DNA from 4 places in the Megasphaera sueciensis genome. Region 1 is predicted to be linked to each of the others. Evidence: riboswitches for the same ligand, from Rfam matches in the RefSeq annotation. Region 1 holds a riboswitch; each other region holds the start of a gene.
What was found. Region 1 has a riboswitch for S-adenosylmethionine ahead of metK (methionine adenosyltransferase). Riboswitches for the same ligand answer to the same signal wherever they lie in the genome.

Region 1 (5,205 bases):
GCTTCTTTCCGAAGCATTTCTGCTTTATCTGTTTTTTCCCATGGAAGATCCAAGTCATTACGACCAAAATGTCCATATGCAGCTGTTTGTTTGTATATGGGTCGTTGTAAATCAAGCATTTCAATAATACCCGCTGGACGAAGATCAAAATGTTTTTTTATAAGAGTTTCAATTACATCAGTTTCGACTTTACCTGTACCAAAAGTTTCCACATGAATGGATACCGGGTTAGCTACTCCGATGGCATACGCAAGCTGGATTTCACATTTATCAGCTAATCCTGCTGCCACAACATTTTTGGCTACATAACGAGCTGCATAAGCAGCTGAACGGTCCACCTTCGTAGGATCCTTACCCGAAAACGCACCGCCGCCATGCCGAGCCATACCTCCGTAGGTATCAACAATAATCTTACGACCGGTAAGTCCTGAATCTCCCTGAGGTCCGCCGATAACAAACCGTCCTGTTGGATTAATGAACAATTTTGTTTTGTCATCAAATAATCCATCTGCAAGTTCCGGTTTGATGACATATTCCAGTAAATCTTTTTCAATTTGTTCCCGTGTAATTTCAGGACTATGCTGTGCAGAAATTACAATCGTATCAATGCGTACTGGCCGGCCATTATCATATTCGACAGTCACTTGCGTTTTGCCATCGGGGCGAAGATACGACAATGTACCATCTTTGCGGACCTTGGACAGCCGACGGGCTAACCGATGTGCCAAAGAAATAGGCAGCGGCATATAGTCATCTGTCTCATTGGTAGCGTATCCAAACATCATTCCTTGATCACCGGCTCCAATTGCATCGAATGCATCACTATCACCGTCTTTTACTTCCCTGGCTTTATCAACACCCATGGCAATATCCGGTGACTGTTCGTCAAGTGAAACCAATACACCGCAAGTATCACAATCAAAACCATATTTAGCTCGGGTATACCCAATGCCGCGAATCGTTTCCCGGACAATATGCGGAATGTCAACATAACATGTAGTTGAAATTTCACCAACCACATGTACCATTCCAGTGGTAACCAAAGTTTCACAAGCAACACGGGCATTTTTATCTTTTTCCAAAATAGCATCAAGAATGCTATCTGAAATTTGGTCAGCCATTTTATCAGGATGACCTTCTGTAACAGATTCAGATGTAAAAAATTCGCGATTTTTTGTCATTATTATTTTCCTCCTAAAAAAAATCCCTCTGTAAAAGAGGGGTTATTTTCATACCCATCTTCCAGTTTGCACTGTTGGATTTAGCACCGTTTTCATTAGCTGAAAGGTTGCTGCGGCATCATCGGGCCAATCCCTCCGTCGTCTCTTGATGGCAATATTCATTTCAATTTATTATTTTAAATGATATACGATAATATTGCAAGACCTTTTCTTAAGATTTATTGATTATTTTTGTAACACGATCAATAATAATAGCAGCCAAATCAAATTTATCCATTATATCAAACTTTTCGCTCATTCCATCAGGAAATAGCAATGTTGCAACATTTGTGTTTACTTTAAATCCTGCACCAGCAGCACTTACATCGTTTGCAACAAGCATGTCCAGATTTTTTTTCTTCAATTTCTCCATTCCATAGTGAATCACATTTGTTGTTTCCGCAGCAAATCCGACAAGTATCTGATTTTTTTTACGTTGTCCCAGTTCATACAATATATCAGGATTTTTTTCCATTGATAATACTAATGTATCTTCTGATTTTTTAATTTTATCTTTGGCTGGGGTTTGAACACGATAATCAGCAACAGCGGCTGCTTTTATAACAATATCGGTGTCATCATATAGCGAATCTACCGCTTGTTTCATATCTCTTGTACTGACAACATCAACGCGCTTTACACCTAGTGGTGTTTCTAAACTTGTAACTCCAGCTATTAAGGTTACATCAGCGCCGGCCAATACAGCGGCTTTGGCAATGGCAAAGCCCATACGGCCGCTGGAATGGTTTCCAATAAATCGCACCGGATCGATTGCCTCCCGCGTTCCACCGGCAGTTACAATTACCTTTTTCCCTTTTAACTGTGCAGTACAGCAAGCTTTCATTTCAATATAATCAACAAGGGAAACAGGTTGAGGAAGACGACCGATTCCTGTAACACCACAAGCTAATAATCCTGCATCAGGTGTAATAATGGAATACCCATATTTTTTTAACTTTTCCATATTGTGTTGAACAATCGGATTTAAATACATATTTGTATTCATAGCCGGCGCAATGACAACAGGAGCCTTAGTAGCCATTACCGTAGTGGTAAGCATATCGTCAGCAATGCCACCGGCAATTTTTCCAATGCAATTAGCCGTAGCCGGTGCGATAAGAAACACATCTGCCCAAGATGCCAACGCGATATGTTCAACATGCCAATTAGTTACTTCGTTCCACATAGATACAGTAACAGGATTACCTGTTATTTCACGTAATGTCAGAGGGGTAATAAATTTTGCCGCATTTTCAGTCATGATACATTTGACTTCCGCGCCTCGTTTACACAATAAACTGGCAATTTCAGCGGCCTTAAATGCCGCAATACCCCCACAAACAGCGAGAATAACCTTCTTATTATTTAATAACATCGGAATCACCAACTTTTATTTTATGCCGCTTTTCGGGGCTTTATATGTAATTTTACCTTCATCAATCTCTTCCATAGCAATAGATACAACCTTTTCGGATTTTGTATCCACAAGTGGTGCATCACCGTCATTTAACTCACGCGCGCGTTTAGCCGCCAATGTTACCAATGTATATTTGCTATCTACTTTTGTCATTAGAGATTCTAAGGTCGGTTTAATTAACATAACATATCACTCCTAATCTTCAAATTGTGCATGAATGGAAGTTATTAAATGATGATTACGGGAAACTTTGCACTGTTCCGCCACAATAATCGCAGCAGCGCGTTCAACAGCCAATTCTAATACATCATTAATAACTACATATTCATACTCTGATAACCATTCTAACTCATTTTTTACTTTAGCCAATCGTCCGGCAATAACATTTGCCGAATCGGTATGACGGCTTTTCAAACGGTTAGCCAAAATATCCAAGGAAGGCGGAATAACGTAAATAAACACTGCCTTAGGATATTTCTTTTTTATCTGCATTGCACCTTGAATATCTATTTCCAGCATAACATTCTTTCCTTGCTGGAGCATATTAAACACGTATTCTTTAGGCGTTCCGTAATAATGCTCATATACCTGCGCATATTCTAAAAAAGAATCTGTATGAACCAATTCTTCAAAATGAAAATTGTCCGTAAAAAAATAATTTGTTCCATCCACTTCCCCATTACGCGGTTCTCTGGTCGTCATGGAAATAGAATAATAGATGTTCGAAAAACGCTTTCGCAAAGCATCGCAAATAGTTCCCTTTCCAGCTCCCGAAGGTCCCGACACAACGATGAGTAATCCGGGATCGTTCATGTCATTACTTCCTTTCTTCATCATCATTGTATACTGCTTCGTTTTCGTTCCCAACGGTAAGAATACGATGCGAAATTGTTTCCGGCTGAATAGCGGATAAAATGATTTGCCCGTTATCCATCATCAATACGGAACGAGTTTTACGGCCAAAGGTGGCATCTATCAGCATATTATGTTCTCTCGATTCCTGCACCATTCGTTTTATCGGTGCCGATTCGGGACTAATAATAGCAACTACCTTATTTGCCACGACCATATTTCCAAAACCGATATTTAAAAGATTGAAATTCATATTCTCACCATCACTCAATATTTTGAATTTGTTCTCTGATTTTTTCAATTTCATTTTTCAATTGCAAAACATATTCTGTGACATCTAAATCAGCAGCCTTCGAACCAATGGTATTGGTTTCTCTATTTAATTCTTGAATAAGAAAATCTAATTGCCGTCCTATATCGCCATTTTCTTCTAAAATTCTCCTTAATTGTACCACATGACTGCGAAATCGCACAACTTCTTCCGTAAAATCAACCTTATCCGCATACATGGCAACTTCCTGCAAAAGACGTTCTTCATCAGGAACAGCTTTTATCTCATTAAACATACTTATTATTCGTTTGCGTAATCTGCTTTCATAATGTGCCGCAATATCATCCTTTCGTTCTGCAATAGAATGAACTATATTCTCTATTTTATCAGCACGCAGCAATAAATCTTTTTTGATATTCAGCCCCTCCGCTTCACGCATCTGTACAACACGATTCAAAGAAGCTTGCAACGCAACGAAAAAAACCGGCCAACAATCATCTGCATCAATTTTTGGCGGTTCTTGAATAAACCAGTCCTTAGTCAGCGAAATAATTTGAGATAATGTTGTCTTTTCATGAAACAACTCTTCATTTACTTTATCCAGTGCATATTTACAGTCTGTTAAATTAGCAGAATCAATTCGTATCTGCGGCTCTTTGCATAGTAATTCTGCTACAGTAACATATACGTCCACTTTTCCACGATGCAGAACTGATTTCAATTCATTTCGTATGCGGTCTTCTAATACCAGATATGCATGCGGCATGCGTATCGATAACTCTAAAAAGCGTTGATTTACTGCCTTAATTTCTATCGTAACTTGTAAATTTTCGTTACTATAAGTTCCTGAACCAAATCCAGTCATACTTCGCAAGCCGATGACCTCCTTATACGCCATTCTGTATGATAGTATAGCCCAAATCAGTCATCTATGTCCACTATTAAAAGGAAAATACTTTTTACTATAGGTTTTTAATTGAAAATATACTACAATAGAAGAGATAATAAAAAAAGGAGTACCCACATGAATATAGATGGAATTACTTTACATAGTATAACAAAAGAATTACAGCAAATTTTAGTAGGCGGTCAGATTTCAAAAATATATCAGCTAGATCATCGCAGCCTATATTTTCGCATTTTTAATGATGCGGGAAGTCATCATTTAGTTATTACATTGGATGATGCCCCGCGTGTATACGTAACAAATCACATGCCTACAACCCCGGACATTCCTACCGGATTATGCATGTTTCTGCGTAAGTATTATGAAAACGGACGTATTGCAGCGATTCAACAACTTCACTTAGATCGTTTGATCGAAATTTCTGTGGATGTTCTAGATACACGAGGGCAAGTAGTTACACGAAAAATACATATAGAACTTATGGGAAAATACAGCAATGTAATCTTTACTGAAAACGGAATCATTCTGGAAGCGTTGA
Region 2 (5,205 bases), 1.1 Mb from region 1:
TAGTGCAGGCGAAGTGGAATTGGCAGTCAAATACGTCTGAAACGGTTCGCTTTGATCGATTCTGGATGACAGGAAAAAATATGCTTGGCGGTACGCTTGAAATTGGTAAAATGCAATTATATCCGGGGAAAGGCGCTTTCTTTGGCAATACAGGTGATACGGAAGGAGTATACTATACTCGTAAGCAAGATAAATGGACTTTCCGAGGCGGCTTAGCTAATAGTTCTTATTTAATATCATCGGGACAACGCGTTAAATTTATGGAAGCGCAGTATAAGCCGAATGGTAAAATGGATATCGGTGCGTATGCATTACGTCAAAGCTATTCTGATACAGTTGACGATTTGGATTTGCGCGTCATTAACGGTGCTATTGAAATTACACCAAAATTGGCACTATCCTTTGAATATGCACATAATAATGCTAATCCCAGCAATTATGCTTACGGACATGCCTCTGGCAAACAAAATGGTTATTTTATTGCTCTTCAATCTAAATACAAGGCAACAAATTATATGCCGGCCTTATACACGAATATGGTCAATCCGTTTAAACAAGGAGATTGGGGATGGGGAATTTCCTATCGACATTTGCCAAGCGGTGTAGCCGGTTTGTGGAATCGAGGTGCTTTTAGTTGGGTTCCGCTTACGACGGATGTGGATGGTAATTGGCAAAATGCACTGGACGGTATCAATGCATGGCGGGCTGATTTTGTCTATGTACCATGGCGTAATGTACAATGGACCTTGACATATGACCGCATTAAATATATTGATGGAGATAAGCTAAATAATAGCTGGCAGTCAACCTTTAATTTCTTCTTCTAAATATAAAAGATTTTTGTAAAATTCATTATGTAGGCAACATCTTCCTACACAAAAAAGCGAACCCAATAAAGGACTCCGGAAAAGGGATCCCTTATTGAGTTCACTTTTTTACCTGTATTTTTGTTGAAAATAAAAAAGCTTTAGTATGAGTATATACTTAACATGATATAATATGGTAGGAAAGGAGGCATTGCTGTGAGACGCAACCTATTTCAAGTTATCATTTTTATTATGATGTTGACGATGCCTGCATTTGCGAAGGATATTACGCCGCAAGCAATGCAGCATTATCCGGTTCTAACCAAAGAAATCCCACCTTCTTCCAATGGTATGGGAAAGCAGTTGCAAGGTATTGATTCAGTGATAGAAAACGATGTTAAACGAGGATTTCCCGGAGCAGTTCTGCTTGTGGCAAAAGATGGAAAAATTATAAAAGAAACAGCATATGGCTGGGCAAAAATGTATGATCAAAAACAACTGCTCCCCGAAAAAAAGCGTCAACTTATGACTGTGGATACCCTGTTTGATATTGCTTCTAATACGAAAATATATGCTGCGATTTTTGCTTTTATGAGGCTTACAGGAGAGGGGAAAGTTCGTCCTGATGATTTGGTATCGACGTATTTACCTAAGTTTACCAGTGATGGTCGTGAGAAAATCCGCCTTTGTGATCTTATGGATCATACAGCTGGTTTTTCTCCGGAAATATGTTTTTATAAACCCCAGGCAGGCGCTTTTTATTCTTTGAATAGAGATAAGACATTAAAACTTTTAGATACTATTCCGCTTTCTTATCCTACGGGGACGAAGATACAGTATAGTGACACGGATTATATGATTCTTTGTGCGGTAATAGAAAAAATTACAAAGCAAAGACTGGATACATATACGGAGAATGTGATTTATCGGCCATTAGGGTTGACCCATACATTGTTTAATCCGCTGTGTAAAGGATTTAAGCCAGAAGATTGTGCTGCTACGGAACCTTGTGGCAATACGCGTTGGGGAATGGTAACTTTTCCCGGGATACGTACAGGCACTTTACAGGGACAGGTACAGGATGAAAAAGCATGGTACTCCATGAAAGGAGTATCCGGTCATGCGGGTTTGTTTTCACGGGCTGAAGATTTGGCTGTTTTGGCACAGCTTATACTTAACAAGGGGGGATATGGCAATTACACACTTTGCAGTCCTCACGTTATAGATGACTACATGCGCCCTCGCAATACCCGATTTGCATTGGGGTGGAATGTAAATTGTTTACAAAATCAGGAATGGGAGTTTGGTTCTTATGCTAGTTCTCAGGCTATAGCGCATACGGGGTGGACGGGAACGGATATTGTCATTGATCCTAAATATAATTTATGCATTATTCTTTTAACCAATCGGATTCACGAACCGAATGTACCAGGACAACTTAATACCTTTGTTACAGATGATTTTAAGACCGTAAGCTATGGCGATATCATTTCTATGGTATATAAAGCAGTACAATAAGAGACGGTAATTTTGTATTGACAGCACAAGGAGCGGCATGTTAGAATAGCAACAACAATTTCATAACGATATCATCCAGAGCAGTTGAGGGATTGGCCCTATGACACTGCGGCAACCTTCCGTAAGGAAAGGTGCCAATTCCAGCGAAATATTTCGAAAGATGATCGATTACGTTATTAATCTTCGTCTTTTTTGACGAAGATTTTTTTGTTAATTTTATTAAGGAGAGATGAAAATGAGATGTAAAAAAATTGTACTTGTTGCGCTTGCGCTGTTTACTGCGGCAAGCTTGTTTGCAGGATGTGGAAATCAAAGTAGCTCTGCTTCGCAGGAAAAAAAGGAAATTACTGTTGGTGTTACACCGGGTGCCAGTGAACAAATCATGGACTTGGTAACAAAAGAAGCAGCTAAAGAAGGCTTGACGGTGCATGTAAAAACTTTTTCCGATTATGTAACACCAGATCAGGCATTGGCCAGTGGAGATATTGACTTAAATTCTTTTCAGCATAAACCTTTTTTAGATGCTTTTAATGAAAAAAATGGTACACATTTAGTTAGTATAGGACAAACCTATTTAGCTCCGTTAGGGTTATACTCCCATAAATATAAAACCGTTGGAGATATACCCGATGGAGCGACGATTGCTATTCCTAATGATCCATCGAACGGTGGACGGGCGTTGTTGCTGTTGCAGAAACAAGGATGGATAACGCTGACAAAGGGAAAAGAACCAACGAAGGTAACCGTTCAAGATATTGTGGATAACCCTAAGCATCTTCGTATTATTGAATTGGAAGCAGCACAGCTTCCCCGTTCCTTGGATGATACAGCGGCCTCTGTTATTAATGCAGGCTATGCTATTTCTGCCGGTCTTAACAGTCAAAAAGATGGTATTGCCGTAGAAGATAATACGAGTCCGTATGTTAATATTATCGCTGCCCGCGAAGCAGATAAAGACAACCCGGCTTATAAAAAATTTGTTAAAGCATTTCAATCACAGGCAGTAAAAGATTATATTGACAAGGAATTTGCGGGTGTTCTTGTTCCGGCGTGGTAGAATAAAAAGGAAATCAATCTAAGTATTCGAGGTGCATGACATGAAGGTTACGAAAGATAAAAAAATGACAGCGCATTTTCAAAAAATAATTCAATGCGCTACCATATCCAATGAATATGGCAATAAAGTTGATTGGCGGGAATTTGGCAAACTGCATCAGTGGCTGCAGAAATTTTATCCAACGATTTATCGTGAATTTCGATTGACGGAAATAGGCGAAGCAGGATTGCAATTTTGTTTTAAGGCAGATAATCCGGTAAAAGAACCGCTTATGCTTATGGCGCATCAAGATGTGGTGGAGGTTGGTGATTTAGCGCAGTGGACATATGATCCTTTTTCAGGAGAATTAGTGGATGACTGCGTATACGGTCGTGGTACAACAGATTGCAAGCATTTGCTTGCCGCAGAGATGGAAGCGGTAGAAGATGTATTTGCTTCTGGTTGGCGTCCACCGTATGATTTATATATTTCCTTGGGATTTGGGGAAGAGATTTATCGGGCTGATGGTCCGGATGGTGCACGTTTATTATGCCAAAATCTGCAAACGGAAGGTGTGACGATTGGCTGTACCTTTGACGAAGGTGGTTCTATTGTCCGTGGCAAAGACAATAAGCTTGTTGCACGGATCGGGTTAGGTGAAAAAGCTTGTGTTAATATTGAAATTTATAAAGATTCCGCGGGGGGGCATGCCAGCAAACCTGGATTGGGAACCGCTTTGGGCGCAGTGGCTAAAGCAATTGTAGATATTGAAGCACATCCGTATCCGTATCGATTGATTCCATTGGCAGAAGCACAGCTTAAAGCAGCCGCGGCAGTTGAAGATGGAGATAAAAAAAGAATTTATCAAGAGCCGAAAAAATATTGGGAGGAGTTGTGTGCACTGGCACGTCAGGATCCTGAACTAGATGCTATGCTTCATACCACTTTTGCATTTACAATGGCGCAGGCCAGCAATCAGCCGAATGTCCTTCCTTCCCATGTAGGGATGACAATGAGCTGCCGCATATTGCAGGGAGATACCATAGAATCGGTCATGCAATATTTACAGCAATTTTTGCCTGAAGGAGTCCGGCTGCGCCATGTTTCAGGAGAAGATCCCATGCCTACCTCGACGCCGGATAGTGATGATTATAGAACGGTAGAAAGGGTACTTCATACGCTTTATGGGAAGAACATTATTCTTGTTCCGTTTCTTATGCTGGGAGCTACGGATACACATTATTATACACCTGTTGTCCGGCGCGTATTCCGCTTTGATGGGTTTTTGGTGGATCATCGCTGGGGTGGGGCTCATCAGGTTAATGAAAGAATTCCGGTTGATGCATTGCCGGGATCAAAACAGTTTTTCAAGACATTTTTGCTGGAATATTAAAAGCGGGGGCGGTATTTTCATGAAGAAGAAGGCTTTATTTACGGTGCTTACGGTTATAGCTGCCGGATGGCTTGCATATAGTGGTTTTACATTGTTGAATATGCTTATTCTTATTGTTATGCTAGGATTTTGTGTGGCATCTTTTTATAAATGGTAGTATGTATGATTTTATCGGCAGCGTATATTTCCTTAGAGAAAATGCGTTGCCGATTTTTAATATATTTTTATACAAGTTGCTGAGTTTAAATTTGAATAGGAAATTATATGTTAAAAAAATCACAAAGTTTGCGTTCGTAAAATGCGTTATTGTAATATATGAAAAGGATTTCTTTTTTTTTATCTGTCCGGAGAAACTTTTTTTATTATTCATAAAACCACATTTTGTATAAGTTTTTACTAAAATGTGGCATTATTACATAAGATATGCTTATCCTATAAATAAAACACATAGT
Region 3 (5,205 bases), 950 kb from region 1:
ATTCGCCTTCACCGATAGTTAAATTTACCTCTTTTAATATAGGAACACCATTACCATAATCGAAATTAACATTTTTCATTTCTAACATGCTATTCTACCTCCATTCGGGCAACACTGCTTTAAACTATTTATAGCGGTATCCAAATCAAGCCATGCTATATCTCCGACATTGCACCCTGCTTTCTCAAGCGTCATTTGACAAGCAAACACTTGTGGAACCGCCGTTGCGTATATATTGTTTTCATACATAAAACGCAGCGTTGTCACTACGTCCCCATCGCAAGCAATACGTCCCTTCTGTATAAGAATCAGGCGGTTCGCATACGGCAAAACAGCCTCCAATGTATGTTCTACCACAATTATAGTATGTTTGTAATTAACATTTAAATCGTGCAATAATTGATAAAAATCCCGTGTTCCTTCCGGATCAAGTGCAGATGTCGGCTGATCAAACACCAAAATATCCGGATTGGTAGCTAAAACTCCCGCAATAACCAAACGTTGTCTTTGTCCTCCCGAAAGTTTACTGATTTCACGTTTTCGATACGCTGTAAGTTTGACCTTTGTTAACGCATGTTCGATTGCTTCTTCTATCTTGTTCGGAGCAATCCCCTGGTTCTGCAAGCTAAATGCGATTTCTTCTTCTACCGTCATTGCTACCAACTGACTATCATAATCATCCAACATCATGCCTACATGACAAACAAGATCAGCAATACTAACTTGCGTTGTCGCTTTGTTATCTACAAAGACCATTCCTTTCATAACGCCTCCATAGTAATGTGGAATGGCTCCAGACATCGCCATGCACAAAGCACTTTTGCCGCTTCCGCTTTCACCTGTAATGACAAGGAAATCCCCTTGATGGATAGAAAGACTAATATTATCCAATGCCGGTTTACTCTTTTTATTATAGGTATAAGATAAATGTTCCATAGAAATAAGTCCTTCACGCAATGGACTTAACTTAAATCGGCTATGATCGGATACTTCCATTTCTTCTGATTTGACGTCAATGATTCCTCTCATGGCAAACAATTTTTCTGCCGGATAATACAATACCGGGGTTGTCACTCCGTTGATAAGGCCTATAATGCATACTGCCGGGAGCATCACATTAAAAAAAACTGAATCTGGAATATTCAACGCTAATTTAAAAGTTGTTAAAAATATGGTTCCGGAAATGATGGTACAAATCAATCCCGTAAAAGCGGGAAGAACCGTATGCCCTTTACACTTAATGATATCCAAATGTTTTACTGCAAAACAACAAAGCAACGCCGCAACCGGCTCACTAATGAAATCCCCGTAGGGAAATGCCGCCTTGGACGTAAGAACTCCAACGAAAGCATATACCATGCCAATACCGAAGGATTGCTTATATGTAGGCTTAGTCAGATGAATCGCGATACAATACATCGCAATCGCCCAATTAGGAGTAAACCCAGCCACACTCGGAGATACCAGACGAAGAATAGTCGCTATCGCTAAAAGCAATGTACTCACCGTAATCCATCTATATTGACCACCTTGTCTGTGATGAAATTCTAATATTGAAATATCCGCAATATGTTCCATTATCTCAGCCTCCTATTTATACAAAAAAAGCCTTTCATCCTTTGCTTATTAAGCAAGGGACGAAAGGCTTATAATTCTTCCGCGGTGCCACCCCAATTGACTATGATTAGTCCGGCTTTACATGTACGGCCTAAGCGATACACGTTTCTTTGATAGCGGTGGAAATACACCGTCGTGCCCTACTTGTTCCCGTTCAGGCCGCATCTCCCGAATCCATTCCATTCATTGACCTGTACCGAACTCTCACTGTCATCGGCTCGCTGCAACTGTCGTTTTGTATGTACTCGTTTCGTTCATCGATTTATTTTAAGTTACTTATAATTATACCTGATTTTTAACGTATGTCAATAGTTTTAACTGGAAAACCTACGGAGCTCTCTCACCTTAGTTTTAAATATCTATGACTTTTTCCACATCACCGCTGATCTTATGCGGCAGTATAAGAGAAAGAAAAACACAAACAATAACCGGAACAATCCACCCTTGCCCGCTTGTACCCAAAGGCAGCATGGATATAAAAGATTGTGCCCACGCAAGGTGAGCAAATTGATTCAATATATCAATTACCGCAATACCTGCTGCTACGGTTATGGTTAATCTCATACCTATACGAGACAATAGTACAAATTTATTGACAATAATCAATACCACAACAGAAATAGCAATAGGATACAAGAACAACAGCATCGGCAGGGACACTTTAATAATTTGGTTCAGTCCCAAGTTTGCCACTGCCAAGCTTACCAAAGAACATATAGTAACATACTGTTTATATGATATAATGGGAAATTCCTGAGAAAAAAATTCTGCAACAGATGTAATAAGTCCAACGGAGGTCGTAAAACAAGTAATAACTACCATAACCGCCAAAAACCATACACCTATGCTGCCAAACAGCTCATACGAAGCCTGCGTCAATACATATGCACCAATATTGACCGCCGGATCATGGTACACTGCTGCTGGAATAGGAAAATGATTTCCTAAGAACCCCAGTCCCATATATAAAACCGACATAAGCACTGCCACGGATATACCGGCAGACCACACGCTGGTATAATATTCTTTCATTGAATTAAAACCCAATTGCTTCAACGTATTCAACGCAATAATACAAAAAGCAAAAGATGCCAGTGTATCTACTGTATTGTACCCTTCGATAAAACCACTGCCAAAAGCTGCTTCGGCGTATTTACCGATGGGAATCGCCAATTCCGGCGTCGTAAAAACGGTCAGCCCCAAAGTAAAAAGCAGAATAATCATAATTGCAAAAATCGGGGTTAACACCTTACCGACGCGCGATAATAATTTAGAGGGTGTAATAGCCAGCCACCACGCCAATCCAAAATACAGAATAGTATAAGCAGCCAGTTGCCAAGTTCCATTACCTACAATAGGGAGAATGCCAACGGAAAATGATGTCGCTGCTGTACGAGGTATCGCCATTAACGGCCCAATAGATAAATAAATAAGAGAAAGTATAAGTAAAGAAAATAACGGTGAAATTTTACGATTCATTTCCGCACGGAAACCACCGGGATTAAAAGTTCCCACAATAAGTGCAATAACAGGCATGCCAACTCCGGTTACAATAAAACCAATAATGGCCGGCATAAACTGATTCCCCGCTTGAAAGCCGAGGGACGGGGGAAATATAAGATTTCCGGCACCAAAGAAAATGCCGAATAATAATAATCCAATCTGCATACCTTTTTTTAACATATAGCGAAGCTCCTTTCAAGAGCATCCGCAGTCTTCCATACTTACGTATTGTACCTGTAAACAGTAACCATGTCAAAAAATTTTTTTTCTTGACAATTTATTTTTTCATGATATACTCGTTTATAAGACAATTACAGATGCTTTTATCCAGAGAGGCGGAGGGACTGGCCCTATGAAGCCCGGCAACCGATAACACGGTGCCAATTCCTGCGGAAGAAATTCCGAGAGATAAAGATACGTTTTACATGCCTCTTTCTCTTTTGGGAAAGAGGTTATTTTTATGGAAAAAGCTCGGTGTCAAATCTATCCCCCTAGGAGGAATCATGCATGAAACAATTTAAAAAACTCACTTTTCTAGCTGCTACAACTCTTTTGTCACTAGCGCTCCTTGCCAGTGGCTGCGGCAGCAGCACTCCCGAGAACAACAAAGACGGTTCCAAAAATGTCACCATCACCGTCGGTGCTACACCGGTACCTCACAGTGAAATTCTCAACGAAATCAAACCATTACTTGCAAAAGAAGGAGTAAATCTAAAAATCGTTGAATTCACGGACTATGTAAAACCCAACTTGGCTCTTGCCGACAAAGAACTAGATGCTAACTTTTTTCAACATAAACCATACTTGGACAAATTCGATGCCGAACATGGTCTAAAACTTCAAGAAGCCTGCAAAGTTCATTTGGAACCGATGGGTGTATATTCAAAGAAAATCACGGATTTAAAGAACCTTCCCGACAATGCCAAAGTAGCGATTCCAAATGATCCAACCAATGGCGGCCGGGCATTGCTCATACTTCAATCAGCCGGTCTTATTACGTTAAAAGACAAAGATAACATTACTTCAACAGTACAAGATATTACAAATAATCCAAAACAACTTCAGTTTGTTGAGCTAGACGCTGCACAAATTCCCCGTTCCTTAAGTGATGTAGATATTGCCGTCATTAATACAAACTTCGCTATGGAAGCAAATCTTAATCCTTTAAAAGATGCATTATATCTGGAATCAAAAGATTCTCCATATGCCAACATTCTCGTGGTCCGTGAAGGAGACATCAATCGTCCCGAAATTCAAAAACTGATAAAGGCATTGCAATCACCGGAAGTCAAAAAATTCATCGAAGAAAAATATAAGGGAGCTATTCTTCCCAGTTTCTGATAATGCTATGCTATCTATTTTATAAAATGATAAGATTCCTGTCTGTCCTGAATAAAAATAAAAGCCGTTCATTAGTTTGTATATAATGAACGGCTTTTATTTTTATTTCTTTAATATATCTTTTTCCGCTTTTTCTGTCAATACATATCCGTAAGCTTTTGTTTTAGTGTCTTCTTTTTCAAGGTATACGCCTTGAATTTCCGAAGCAAAGCCTGGAAGAATATTGATACTTTCTTCCAGTGTTTGAAAATACTGCACAGCAGTTTGTGACCAACGTTCTCCAGGTACAACGCAGAGGACCCCTGGTGGATACGGGAGGGCTCCTTCAAGCGCAATACGCCCCTCTATCTCAGATAATGGTACAAGTTCGCTTTGTCCGCGAATAAAAGCATATTGTGCCGCTTGCGGATTCATAACATATTCCGGAAAATATTCCCGGCGAAATAATTTCTTTTGCAAATCTTTAACATTGCGGTCCTTATAAAAATCATGCATTTCCTGACAAAGCTGCCGTATATGATATCCTGCATAACGTGCCGGATGCAAATTATACACACCAAGAAGTACTTCCTCCATAGGAACATCCTTTTCAATAAAGCGTTCAAAACGTACAAGTTGTGATGTGAGGAAACGTAGTTTATTTTTATTTTCTGCCGGCGTCAACAAGAATAAAATAGAATTAAGATCACATTTCTCTGGAATAACGCCATTCCCACGCAAATAAGTTGCTAAAATATTAGCATG
Region 4 (5,205 bases), 1.2 Mb from region 1:
CATATTGCGCATTCTGCGGTGCAATAGGAACTAACTTTCCGCTATATGCCGCAAAGGATTCCATATCTTTAATTTTATCTGCCGTATCCTTACGTATAACCAGTCCAATCACACTGGCACCTATATAATTTTTCGGGAAAATATATTTTTTTTCACGTGCCGGTGTTTTCCATATTCCTTTAGTCCCTACCGTATATTTCCCAGATTCAACACCAATTAACAAATCATCATCAGAGGTCGGGACAAACTTAAATTCATATTGCGGCAATTTTTTAGCTACCTCTTTCATTACAGCAACTTCAAATCCATCCGATTCTCCTTTATCATTTACATAATCATACGGCACATAATAATTGGTATGAGCAACGGTTATTACTTTTTTCGCACCATCAGCTCCAGCTACTGTTTCCTTCGTATCACTCTTACCGCATGCTGCTAACGTAATTGCTGCCGTCCCGATTAATAACACCGCTAACATTTCTTTTCCCAGTTTTTTTATATTCATTGTCGATTCCTCCCTTATATTATAAAACCGCCGCCTTCTGACGCACCCATTCCAATCGATCTCTGGAAATATCAGGCGGGACCGTGCAATCAGCTCCCAAGATTACTCCTGTTTTCCCAGCTCCACGAATAATGCGCTCTGTTTCTGCTTCCACAGCATTTTTGCTGCCATTATATAATATATCGTTTTCTGTATTGCCAAAGCCACCGATAACGGCACGTCCACCAAAAAGTTTTTTCCCCTCTTCGAGAGAAACTTCTTCAATATGAGCCGCCCAGTTAATCGCCTTAACATCATACTCTGTATACCAGGATAAATCATTGCGGTGGCCCAAATAGCCGCAGATATGGAGAATATTATATGCGCTGGCACGATTTGCCGCCGATAAAATTTTCTTTTCCCCCGGCGTCAAAATACGTTCATACGCTTCACGATTAAGTCCCTTAATATTTTGCAAACTCAAATAAATTCCAGTAATGCCGGCTTCTTTTATAATTCGCTGAGATAAAACCGCCAAATCATCACTAATAATATCCAGTGCACGCTTTACTACTTCTTCATTTTCTTGAATAAGTGTCGTTAAACTAGTATCGCCATCCGGCAACATAAATTTTAATGTTGTTGCAGCACAAAAGACATTATAAAATAATAAAATTTCATTGCTGTAACGATTACTTAATTTTTTTGCATATGCAATCTGATCAGTAAACCATCTATCATGTTCAGGAAGAGGCTGAAGTCCTTTTAAATCATCAATAGTTTTTACTTTTGATAATACATCCTGCTGATATGTAAAAAAACCATCCGTCATAATTTTAGCAAAGTCAGGTTTTGCGGTATCTAAATATTCTTCTTCTCCAGCCAAAACAAGTTTAGCTAATTGCGGATTTTTAAAAGCATTGGCACTGTGAACAGTAGGTATCGGTAAAATATGGAACCAAAATCCAACGGGAACACGATCCACCGGTTTGTTATCAAGTGCTGCTAATACTAATTCTTTTTTTGTTTGTGACATACGAACATCTCCTTTTAATTTTAGATAAAAAAATATCGTCCCCTGTACAGAGACGATGGCCGCGATTCCACTCTGTTTACAACACATATATACTTGTGCTGTATCTCAAAACCGATAACGGCGGCACCGGACACAGCCTACTAAAATTCAGCTGTTCTGCTCTCAAAGGCATTCCCCATACTAGTCATTTTCGCAAATTTTCAGCCATTGATCTGCGTTCTCTGTAAAAAGCCTATGTATGTGTACTTGTTTTGATCATCGCATTATTAATGTATACTTTTTTTGTATATTTTATAGCTATGCTATTTCATCACCTCTCCTATTCCTCCTATTTTGTGAATGATGGATACACTGAAAACAAAACGCGGCCAAATTTAGTATTTAACACGCAAAAAAACACCATCTCCTTATACAGAGACGGTGGTCCGTGGTTCCACTCTGTTTACAGCACTCGCTGCAACTATTTCCATTAACGGCGGCAACCGGATCCGGCCTACTATTTTCGGTCGGTCTGCTCCCAAAGGCATTCCATCGCACTTATGTTTCCCGCAAGCTCTCAGCCGATGGCTCGCGTTTTCTGTAGGACATAAATATACGTGTACTTGTTTTGGTCATTGCATTTTCAATGTTTACCGATATGGTACACGTTATTCAATTGTTTGTCAAGAGAATTCTTGTTTTTTTTATTCTTGATTTTTCCTCTTGACAAATTGATTGCAATAGTGTAGTCTGATAACCACAATTACATATTCATCCAGAGCAGCTGAGGGACTGGCCCTATGACGCTGCGGCAACCTCCTTGATAGGAAGGTGCCAATTCCAGCAGGATTTCTTCCTGACCGATGATATTAGTATATACCTTTGTATTTACGTCATCCGTCGATGACGTTTTTTTTATTACATTCTTTTGTTCCCACAAGGAGATCTGCACTATGAGGTACTTAAAAAATTTGACTATCATAATGCTTCACACAACTTAATATTGTGTTATGATTTTTTATAATACAATACGACTCTTTCATCCAGAGCAGCTGAGGGACTGGCCCTATGACGCTGCGGCAACCCCCATACGGGAAGGTGCCAATTCCAGCGGATTTTATCCGGCAGATGAACACGCACCCGCTTTTTTGCGACGCCATCTGCCATGGCGTCTTTTTTATTGTCCATTTTATTAAGGAGGCATTTATTCTATGAGATTTGAAACAGATTGCATTCACGGCGGCTATCATCCCGATTCAACAGGGAGCGTAACAACTCCTATTTATTTATCCACGGCGTTCGCTCATCCCGGCGTCAAACAAAGCACCGGCTATGACTATATCCGTTCCCAAAATCCCACGCGGGAACAGTTGGAAAAAACCATGGCCTTGCTGGAACAAGGGTGTGACGCGTTAGCTTTTTCTTCCGGCATGGCCGCTATTTCCTGCGTCTTGGAACTGTTCAAGCCCGGCGACCACATCATCTATTCGGCCGACTTATATGGAGGTTCCATCCGTATTTTCAATGAGATTTCCCAGAAGAACGGCTTGTCCTTTACGGCCCTCGATACCGGCGATTTGCATGCAGTCAAAGAGGCTATCCAAAAAAACACCCGGGCGATTTACGTAGAGACACCTTCCAACCCGACGATGCAGATTACCGATATTAAATCCATTTGCGAGTTAGCCCATAAATACCATATTCTGGTCATCGTCGATAATACCTTCCTAACTCCCTATTTTCAAAAACCGCTTACCTTAGGTGCCGATATCGTCGTCCACAGCGGCACAAAATATCTGGCCGGACATAACGATGTATTAGCAGGATTTCTTGTCACCGCTCATAAAGAACAGGCCGAACGGCTGCATTTTCTCCATAAAACGATCGGCGCCTGTCTATCTCCCTTCGACTGTTGGGTCGTCAGCCGCGGTCTGAAAACATTGCCGCTGCGGATGGACCGCCATGCCGCCTCTGCACTGCGCATCGCTAAATGGCTGAGTAAGCAGCCGGCTATACGGAAAATATATTATCCCGGGATAGCTTCCTCTCCCCGCTATGAAATCAATACCAAGCAGACAACCGGCTTCGGCGGCATGATTTCCTTTGAAGTAGATACCGAAGAAACGGCTGTGAATCTTCTGCAACGGGTCAAACTGATTCTGTTTGCAGAAAGTCTGGGCGGTACGGAATCATTGATCACCTATCCGCTGCTGCAAACACACTGCGATGTTCCCAAAGAAGAATGCTTTGCCAAAGGCATCAACGAAAAATTATTGCGTCTTTCTGTCGGTTTAGAAAATGTAAACGACTTGATCGCCGACTTAAAACAAGCACTGGCATAACCAAAAAGGAGTGACTCTTATGAATTTTGATAACGTAACAAATCGCCAAGGTATATAAATTATAGCAATCACACTACATAATACAAAACAAAGAGGGAATCTATATGCAAGAATTATCTAAAAAAATATCGTTATTTACAGATTCTGTCATTCGTCGTATGACACGCATTTCGGCAACATATAATGCCATTAATTTATCACAGGGATTTCCTGATTTTCAACCTCCAAAACCTATTTTAGATCGATTAGCGGAAGTTGCTCACAACGGTCCTCATCAATATGCTATAACCTGGGGCGCTCAAAATTTTCGAGATGCTTTAGCAGAATATCGGTCTCGTCTGTTGGGTCGTACTATTGACCCAAACTCTGAAATTGTTGTTACTTGTGGCAGTACGGAAGCTATGATGGTTGCAATTATGACTCTTGTGAATCCAGGAGAAAAAGTAATTATATTCTCTCCTTTTTACGAAAATTATGGAGCAGATACTATACTTTCTGGTGCTGAACCAATTTATGTATCTTTAAACCCACCAGAATTCACCTTTAATCCCGATGAATTAGAGGCCGCGTTTCAACAACATCCTAAAGCTCTCATTCTATGCAATCCTTCTAATCCCTGCGGAAAAGTATTTACAAGAAAAGAATTAGAATATATAGCTACTCTAGCCGATAAATATGATACTTATGTAATTACCGATGAAGTATATGAACATATCGTATATAAACCAAATGTTCACACATACTTTGCTTCTTTACCAGGCATGTATGAACGCACATTAACATGTAGTTCACTCTCAAAAACATACTCCATTACAGGTTGGCGTTTGGGACACATTACGGCACCGTCTTCAATTATTGAAGGAGCAAGAAAAATACATGATTTCTTAACAGTAGGTGCTGCTAGTCCGCTTCAAGAAGCTGCCTACATTGGATTTAAATTTTCACAACAGTATTATGACGATTTATTAGCTTTATATACACATAAAAAAAATATTTTACTTGACGGATTAGATAGCTTAGGCATCATTCATACTAATCCACAAGGAGCGTATTACGTTCTTCTGGATATATCCGAATTTGGTTTTACCGATGATTTGGAATTCTGCGAAGTATTAGCAAGAGATGTTGGTATAGGTGCTGTGCCTGGTTCATCTTTTTTCAAAGAACCGGTCAACTATTTGATACGTTTACATTTTGCCAAAGATGACGCCACACTATATGAAGCACTAAACAGGCTGGAACATATGAAAAGCATTATAAAAAGAAGAGTTATTTGAAATCAAAAGGAGAATCCATTATGAATTTAAAAAAAATTGCAATTATTACCTTTGTACTGATTACTACAGCTAGCTTGTTTGCTGGCT

Region 2: it holds a riboswitch for S-adenosylmethionine, as region 1 does, so the genes downstream of both, NXG62_RS08575 (MetQ/NlpA family ABC transporter substrate-binding protein) here and metK (methionine adenosyltransferase) in region 1, are expected to answer to the same signal.
Region 3: it holds a riboswitch for S-adenosylmethionine, as region 1 does, so the genes downstream of both, NXG62_RS08020 (MetQ/NlpA family ABC transporter substrate-binding protein) here and metK (methionine adenosyltransferase) in region 1, are expected to answer to the same signal.
Region 4: it holds a riboswitch for S-adenosylmethionine, as region 1 does, so the genes downstream of both, NXG62_RS11805 (trans-sulfuration enzyme family protein) here and metK (methionine adenosyltransferase) in region 1, are expected to answer to the same signal.

Annotation. Positions count from the first base shown of each region.
Region 1 is NZ_CP116939.1:710,852-716,056, forward strand. Features, by position in the region: gene metK (methionine adenosyltransferase) at 1-1,181, opposite strand, end outside; SAM riboswitch class I at 1,233-1,336, opposite strand; gene coaBC (bifunctional phosphopantothenoylcysteine decarboxylase/phosphopantothenate--cysteine ligase CoaBC) at 1,393-2,595, opposite strand; gene rpoZ (DNA-directed RNA polymerase subunit omega) at 2,611-2,820, opposite strand; gene gmk (guanylate kinase) at 2,833-3,450, opposite strand; gene remA (extracellular matrix/biofilm regulator RemA) at 3,455-3,742, opposite strand; gene NXG62_RS03430 (YicC/YloC family endoribonuclease) at 3,753-4,625, opposite strand; gene NXG62_RS03435 (Rqc2 family fibronectin-binding protein) at 4,785-5,205, shown strand, end outside.
Region 2 is NZ_CP116939.1:1,783,317-1,788,521, reverse strand. Features, by position in the region: gene NXG62_RS08585 (S-layer homology domain-containing protein) at 1-827, shown strand, start outside; gene pbp4b (penicillin binding protein PBP4B) at 1,023-2,324, shown strand; SAM riboswitch class I at 2,393-2,491, shown strand; gene NXG62_RS08575 (MetQ/NlpA family ABC transporter substrate-binding protein) at 2,560-3,381, shown strand; gene NXG62_RS08570 (M20/M25/M40 family metallo-hydrolase) at 3,422-4,753, shown strand; gene NXG62_RS08565 (hypothetical protein) at 4,773-4,910, shown strand.
Region 3 is NZ_CP116939.1:1,656,475-1,661,679, forward strand. Features, by position in the region: gene NXG62_RS08005 (energy-coupling factor ABC transporter ATP-binding protein) at 1-88, opposite strand, end outside; gene NXG62_RS08010 (energy-coupling factor ABC transporter ATP-binding protein) at 82-1,578, opposite strand; T-box leader at 1,631-1,884, opposite strand; gene brnQ (branched-chain amino acid transport system II carrier protein) at 1,969-3,300, opposite strand; SAM riboswitch class I at 3,441-3,535, shown strand; gene NXG62_RS08020 (MetQ/NlpA family ABC transporter substrate-binding protein) at 3,628-4,461, shown strand; gene speC (ornithine decarboxylase) at 4,564-5,205, opposite strand, start outside.
Region 4 is NZ_CP116939.1:2,448,429-2,453,633, reverse strand. Features, by position in the region: gene NXG62_RS11815 (transporter substrate-binding domain-containing protein) at 1-505, opposite strand, end outside; gene NXG62_RS11810 (uroporphyrinogen decarboxylase family protein) at 525-1,520, opposite strand; T-box leader at 1,566-1,788, opposite strand; SAM riboswitch class I at 2,268-2,369, shown strand; SAM riboswitch class I at 2,536-2,634, shown strand; gene NXG62_RS11805 (trans-sulfuration enzyme family protein) at 2,711-3,841, shown strand; gene NXG62_RS11800 (pyridoxal phosphate-dependent aminotransferase) at 3,946-5,118, shown strand; gene NXG62_RS11795 (MetQ/NlpA family ABC transporter substrate-binding protein) at 5,139-5,205, shown strand, end outside.